Regions from separate parts of the Paenibacillus sp. FSL W8-0426 genome, predicted to be linked through region 1. Evidence: riboswitches for the same ligand, from Rfam matches in the RefSeq annotation. Region 1 holds a riboswitch; the other holds the start of a gene.

What was found. A riboswitch is a leader RNA that binds a small molecule or an ion and turns the genes downstream of it on or off. The one in region 1 is predicted to bind S-adenosylmethionine.
Region 2: another riboswitch for S-adenosylmethionine. It lies ahead of metA (homoserine O-succinyltransferase); the one in region 1 lies ahead of MKY59_RS25935 (methionine ABC transporter ATP-binding protein).

What each region holds. Positions count from the first base shown of each region.
Region 1 covers NZ_CP150203.1:5,748,649-5,752,065, reverse strand. The annotation lists gene MKY59_RS25945 (COX15/CtaA family protein) at 1-891, shown strand, start outside; gene MKY59_RS25940 (Cthe_2314 family HEPN domain-containing protein) at 1,074-1,808, shown strand; SAM riboswitch class I at 1,890-2,029, shown strand; gene MKY59_RS25935 (methionine ABC transporter ATP-binding protein) at 2,259-3,287, shown strand; gene MKY59_RS25930 (methionine ABC transporter permease) at 3,287-3,417, shown strand, end outside.
Region 2 covers NZ_CP150203.1:1,860,175-1,863,591, reverse strand. The annotation lists gene MKY59_RS08565 (PLP-dependent transferase) at 1-991, opposite strand, end outside; gene metA (homoserine O-succinyltransferase) at 1,016-1,933, opposite strand; SAM riboswitch class I at 2,190-2,320, opposite strand; gene corA (magnesium/cobalt transporter CorA) at 2,770-3,417, shown strand, end outside.

The DNA.
Region 1 (3,417 bases):
GTCATGTTCATGGCCACGTTTGGTGGCGGCGTCGTTACGCGGACCGAGTCCGGACTCGGCTGTGGCGCCGAATGGCCTCTATGCAACGGCAAACTGGTTCCGGCCCATACCGTTGCCTCCTTGATCGAATTTTCCCACCGTGCCGTCAGTGCGTTGGCAGGGCTGTTGTCCATTGCCTCGTTCGTTGCGTTTTTACGGTTCGGCAAGTCCCGCCGAGATCTGCAATTGTTCTCATTGCTGACATTGTTATTTGTCATCATACAGGGGATCATGGGCGCATTCGCCGTCGTCTTTTCCCAGTCATCGGCAGTCATGGCGCTGCATTTCGGGTTTGCGCTGATCGCCTTTGCCAGCTCGCTCATGATGGCTTTGGGCATTCGCCAAGAGGCCAAGCATGGCGGACTGGAACGTTTGAACAAATATCCGCGAGTGAGCAAAAATTTCCGGAATCTCGTGTGGTTCTCCACCATTTACACGTACCTGGTTGTGTACACGGGGGCTTTTGTAAGCCATACGGATTCGGCTGGCGGCTGTTCCGGATTCCCTCTATGTAACGGGCAAATCGTTCCTGAACTGTCCGGCGGCGTTGCCGTAGCCTTCATCCACCGTTTAGCAGCGGTGTCGCTCGTCGTCGTGATTGCGATTCTGGGGCACTATGCATACCGCAAACATCCGGATAATAAGGAGCTTAGAACGCTGGGTGTGGTGTCGGTTGTGCTGGTGTTGCTGCAAGTGTTTATCGGTTTCCTGATGATGCTTACGATGAATCGTCCGGAAGTGTACATGTTTGTTGCCTTGTCGCACATGCTTGATATTGCCATCCTGTTCGGCATATTGACGTACATGAGTTTTCTGGTATACAAACTGCACAAACCGGTTAATCGGTTCTGATCTGCTTTCCCAAGTCCACCTGCCCTCGTGATGCATCGTCACGGATGCGGGTGGATTTTGTTTGATCCGCACCGGATTCGGGTACGCTATGGTGCAATAGCGCTGTGCGTTTACTCGGTCTCCGGTTGGGGTTATGCTTAAGTTGGGTGGTTGAGACAGATTGGACAAGAGGAGGCATGCTCATGCTGCGAACACTACTGGGTGAACCCCCGCGCCGGAATGAAGGCGTTCTGGAAGAAGCGATCGAAGCGATGGTGGAAACGCTGGGGCTCCTGCAGCGACAGTTGGACCTGAATCAGGACCCGACGCATGATTACCGCAAACTGTATGTTTGGACCCAAGGTTTGATATCCTCGCTGGATGAATTGGAGCAAAGCTGTTTTGCGGCTTCCCATTTTCGGAAAAAGGTGAAAGCAGGCTCTACGGAAGACATGACCGCTGCCGAAAAGGCGGAATATGCGCGCTACGTATATTTCTATAAGGACGGCTTCATTCGCTGTTTCGCCATTTTGGACAAAACCGGAACGGTCATCAACGAAATTTTCGACCTGAATACCTCAAAGGTCAAAGCCCACTTTTCCTACTTTACAGTACTCAGGCAGTTCGGCTATGCTAAAGTTCATGCCGATTTGGCCGAAGCGCTGATCCGGATCAAAGAAAAATACCGCGAACCGATGAGCCGATTGCGCAAGCGACGCAACATGGAGATTCATTACATGAACTGGGAGATGCAAGATGACCTGTGGCAGCTGCATCAAACGCTGCAGGGCAAAGTGCAGCTGGAGGATCTGGACCAGCATCTTCATGAGCTCAGGCAAGGAACGGACATGGTGTGCGAAACCATCAAGACGGCTTATGGCTACATTAATGCCTTGTGGCGTGAGCACGGCTTGAATCGCAAAAACAGCACCCATTAGGGTGTAATATTTACCTTTGACAAACCGGAATACTTGGATTATACTGAGTTCCTATATTCAATACTGATTAAAAATCATATATTCTTATCGAGAGCGGCGGAGGGACAGGCCCGATGAAGCCCGGCAACCGATTTATGGGGTGTGACACGATGTCATTCTTTATAGATGTTAGGTGCTAATTCCTACAAAATGGTGCAGAGCACGATTTTGGCAGATGAGAAGGCATAATCTTTCACGCAAAGAGCCCTTTTTTCTGCAGAGGGGCTCTTTTTTGGTTCGGGGAGAATGCAGATTGGAAGGATCTGCTTGCAATACAGGTTTATGATTACTCGCCAAACGATGATCGGTTTGCTCGGGAGATATGACTAAAGTCGTTTTTCTCGGCGTCCGAAGGAGTTTTTCCAGCCTTTCGGGTAAAGATACATGTAATGGCGGGAAGGAGAAGCTATTTTGATTGAATTAAAGGCATTAACCAAAACATACGGCAAAGGCGCCAAAGCAACGACAGCGTTAGCCGAACTCGACCTGACCATTCAAAAAGGCGAGATTTTCGGCATTATCGGCCACTCTGGGGCGGGAAAAAGCACGTTGATTCGCTGCATGAATTTGCTGGAACGGCCGACGAGCGGCGAAGTGTGGGTCGACGGCGTCAATTTAACGGAGCTTGGGAAACAGGGGCTTCAGAAGCAACGCCGCAAAATCGGCATGATCTTTCAGCATTTCAACCTCCTGTCATCCGCGACGGTGTACGACAATGTGGCATTTCCGCTCAAGTTGGCCAATGCACCCAAGGCGGAGATCGACCGCAAGGTCAAAGAGATGCTTTCTCTGGTCGGGTTGGAAGACCACAGCGGCAAGTATCCTGCCCAACTCTCAGGCGGACAGAAGCAAAGGGTAGGCATTGCCCGCGCGCTGGCCAGCGATCCGGCGGTCCTGCTTTGCGATGAAGCGACCTCGGCGCTTGATCCGCAGACGACGGCCTCCATTTTGAAGCTGCTGCTGGACATTAACGAGAAGTACGATCTTACGATCGTACTGATTACGCATGAAATGCATGTCATCCAGAGCATATGCGATCGTGTGGCGGTCATTCACCAGGGAGGCATCGTGGAGCAAGGGCCGGTAACGGAAGTATTTCTCAAGCCGCAGCATGAGGTCACCCGCGATTTCATCCAGCGGGACGATGCCTCGGCGGAGCTGTTGGCAGTCAGTGCACCGGTCAAAGGTGACGCATTGGCTAACGGAGCTTCCCAACTGGTGAGAATCTCTTTTCTGGGAGAAAAGACATATGAAGCCATTCTGTCCAGAACGGTCCGCAAAACAGGCGTCGATTTTGCCATTTTGCAAGGCACGATTTCGACCATCAAACAAGTTCCTTACGGACAATTGACGGTAAGGTTTGAGGGCGAGCCTGCTTCCATCAGGCAGACGATGAACGAACTGGTCGAGCAGGGGCTTGATGTGGAGGTGCTACAATAATGGATTTTTCAAGCATTCGATGGGAAGAGATCAGCCAGGCTACCGTTGAAACGTTGCAGATTCTAGGGGCGTCCGGCCTGTTCACGGTTATTATCGGTTTGCCGCTTGGCGTTTTGCTGTTCATGACAGC
Region 2 (3,417 bases), 3.0 Mb from region 1:
CCCCGCCCAGGCTTTCGGCAAAAGCGATCAGCTTGATATGGCGCAGGACTGGCTCTACATAACGGGCATCCTTAACCTTGAAGGAGAAAATCCCCGTGTTACCGCTGGACTGTTTGTTTTGCAGCTCATGGCCTGGATGATCCGACAGACCGGGATGGAACACTTCGGCCACTGCGGGATGCTCCAGCAAATACTTCGCAATCGTCAACGCGTTGTGCTCATGGCGTTCCATGCGGAGAGCCAGCGTTTTCATCCCTCTCATCAACTGGTAAGAATCGCTCGGGGACAACACGGCACCGATGGAGTTATGCAGGAATGCCATTTCGGCAGACAATTGCTCGCCTTTCGTTACGATCAGACCGGCAAGCACGTCATTGTGACCGCCCAAATATTTGGTCGCGCTGTGGATGACGATGTCGGCTCCAAGCTCAATCGGACGTTGGAAGAACGGCGTCAAGAGCGTATTATCGACGATGGTCAACAGACCATGGCTTTTCGCCCAAGCACTAACGGCCTCTATATCTGTGATCATCATCAGCGGGTTTGTCGGTGTTTCAATGAATACCGCCTTTGTATTCGGTTTGCGCACTTCTTCAAGCGCCGCGAGGTCAGTGGTATCTACATAGCTGGCTGTTACGCCGAACCGGGATAAAATCCGTTCCAGCAGGCGATACGTTCCGCCATACAGGTCCAGCGACACGATTAGGTGATCCCCCTGTCCGAACAGGGAGAAGATCGTTTGCAGGGCAGCCATGCCCGAACTACACGCAAACCCGGCATCGCCGGATTCCAATGCAGCTGCTGCTTCCTCCAACACTTTGCGGGTCGGATTGGTCGTGCGGATATAATCGAACCCGGTGCTCTGCCCCAGCTTTGGATGGCGGAACGCCGTTGATTGATAGATCGGAAAATTCACCGCGCCCGTGACCGGTTCATTGACGGACCCGATTTGGGCCAGTCGACTTTCAATTTTCAGCTTGTTATCTTCCATTGCTGCATCCTCCTGTTATCACAATTAAATTTGCGGACCAATATCGTAAGGGGTTTCCTGATACACATAGTAATTGAGCCAATTAGAGAATAATAAGTTTGCATGCGCCCGCCAGGTTGCCGGAGGAACACGGGAAGGGTCGTCATTCGGGAAGTAATGTTTCGGCGGATCGATGTTCAATCCTTTGGCCACATCACGATCATATTCCCATTTCAGCGAAAGAGGATCGTATTCGGCATGGCCTGTCACGAAAATTTGCTTGCCGTCCTTGGTGGCTACCAGGAACACGCCTGCCTCCTCCGACTCGGACAAAATTTCGAGATTGTCGTTTTTCAAAATGTCTTCGCGCCGTACTTCCGTATGGCGGGAATGCGGGATGTTGAACACTTCGTCAAATCCGCGCAGGAGCGGAACATGGGATTTGTTCACCGTGTGCGGGAAAACGCCGAAGCATTTTTCGGCCAGCGGAATTTTCGGCACGTCAAAATGATGATACAAACCCGCCTGCGAAGCCCAACATATATGCATGGTCGACGTAACGTTGGTTTTGGTCCATTCGAAAATCTCCTGGATTTCCTTCCAATAGTTCACGTCTTCGAAATCCATCTGTTCCACTGGGGCGCCGGTAATGATCATGCCGTCGAAACGGCGATGCTCAATCTCGTCAAACGTTTTGTAGAACAGGTTGAGATATTCCTGAGACGTGTTTTTGGAGGTATGGGATTTCGGATGCACCAGCACGATGTCCACCTGAATCGGCGTATTCCCCACAAGGCGGAGCAATTGGGTTTCCGTTGTTTCTTTGGTCGGCATCAGGTTTAAAATAGCAATGCGCAATGGGCGAATATCCTGCTTGTAAGCAGACGATTCATCCATTACGAAAATGTTCTCTCCCGCAAGCACTTCCTTTGCGGGCAAGGCATCTGGTATTTTGATCGGCATGGTGTGTAACTCCTCCTTAAGCATAGATAGATGCAGGCTTAGCTGCCAAGAGCTGGTCTCCGAGCGCAGACGCAATGTCCACATGCAGCCCTTGTCGTCTACGGGACAGCCTTAAATTGCTTAGCGAAAATCAGTGCTGAGAAGTCGGTGCATATACCAGAACAATCGGATGCCCAAAGCCCAGTCATTCCGATAATTATAACAAAGACCTTCCTCGGACTCCGAGAAAGGTCATATGTAAAACGGATATGCGCCTCTCTCATCTCTCAGTAACAACAGTGCCTCAATGTATGTGCACTTAGTCGCTGCAAGAATTAGCACCGTGCGGTTATGCCGCCGGTTGCCGGGTTTCATCGGGCCAGTCCCTCCACCTACTCTTGATAAGATTTCGCCGTATTCAATTGTTGATAGCATGTTTAACGTATACTTTAAAACAATAACGCCTACTCGTCAAGCATATGTTTGCAGGTCTGTTTTTATGAAGCGGAACCGTTTGTTCCCTACATTCATAGACTGCTGTGTGGCGCCAAAATCGACACATTTTTACGCTTGAAAGCACCATGTACGAGCGGTATACTAGACAAGTGTTGCATACCCTTATGTGAGAGGTGACATATTCAATGGATGGCGACCCGAGGCCTGATTGGCAGACGAGTTCCAGCAAACTGCATAGTGAATTGACATCAGCATGCCGGCAGCGGGACGTTTATTCCGTTTGGATACCAAGTCATCCCGTCTGATCTCCAGACCCCGCTGCCGACCGGCTGATCTGTTCCTTTGCGCCCTAATTCAAGAGTGATCCGCCATAGTGGCGGGTGCAGAAGGAGTGGATAACGATGAAAATCCGGTTGGTAAACAACGGTGTATTTATCCCGGTGGACGATATTGAACAAACGCTGACGCCACCAGCAGAGGGATTCTACTGGATCGATGCAGACGTTGACGATTTGGCGGTGCTCCAGCCCCTGTTCATGATCCATGACCTGGCGGTGGAGGACTGCCTTAGCGAGGACGAACAGCGTCCAAAAATCGAAATTTACGAAAATCATTATTTTATCGTCATTAACAGCATTCGATTCGATGATGAAGAAATCTTCTTGCGGGCTGTCAACCTGTTTTTGGGCAGACATTTCATTATAAGCGTGACCAAACAAAAGGTCAGCGAGCTGCGTACACTGAAGCCCATCTTATGGGAACAGGAAGCCAACACGCCGGACCGTTTCTTGTACTTGTTGATCGACTTGATCGTCGACAATTACTTCACGGTGGGCGATCGGATCGAGGCCCGCATCGAGAAGCTCGAGGAAGACATTCTGATGCACACCAAAAAATCCCACCTGAACGAAATCATCGGGCTTCGCAGTGAGATTTTATGGTTGAAAAAAGTGCTGGGACCTCAGAAAGAGGTCATCAATACGCTGAACAAAAAAGATTTGCGTCTCATCGATGATCAGCTGCAGAAATATTTCAGCGACATCTACGAG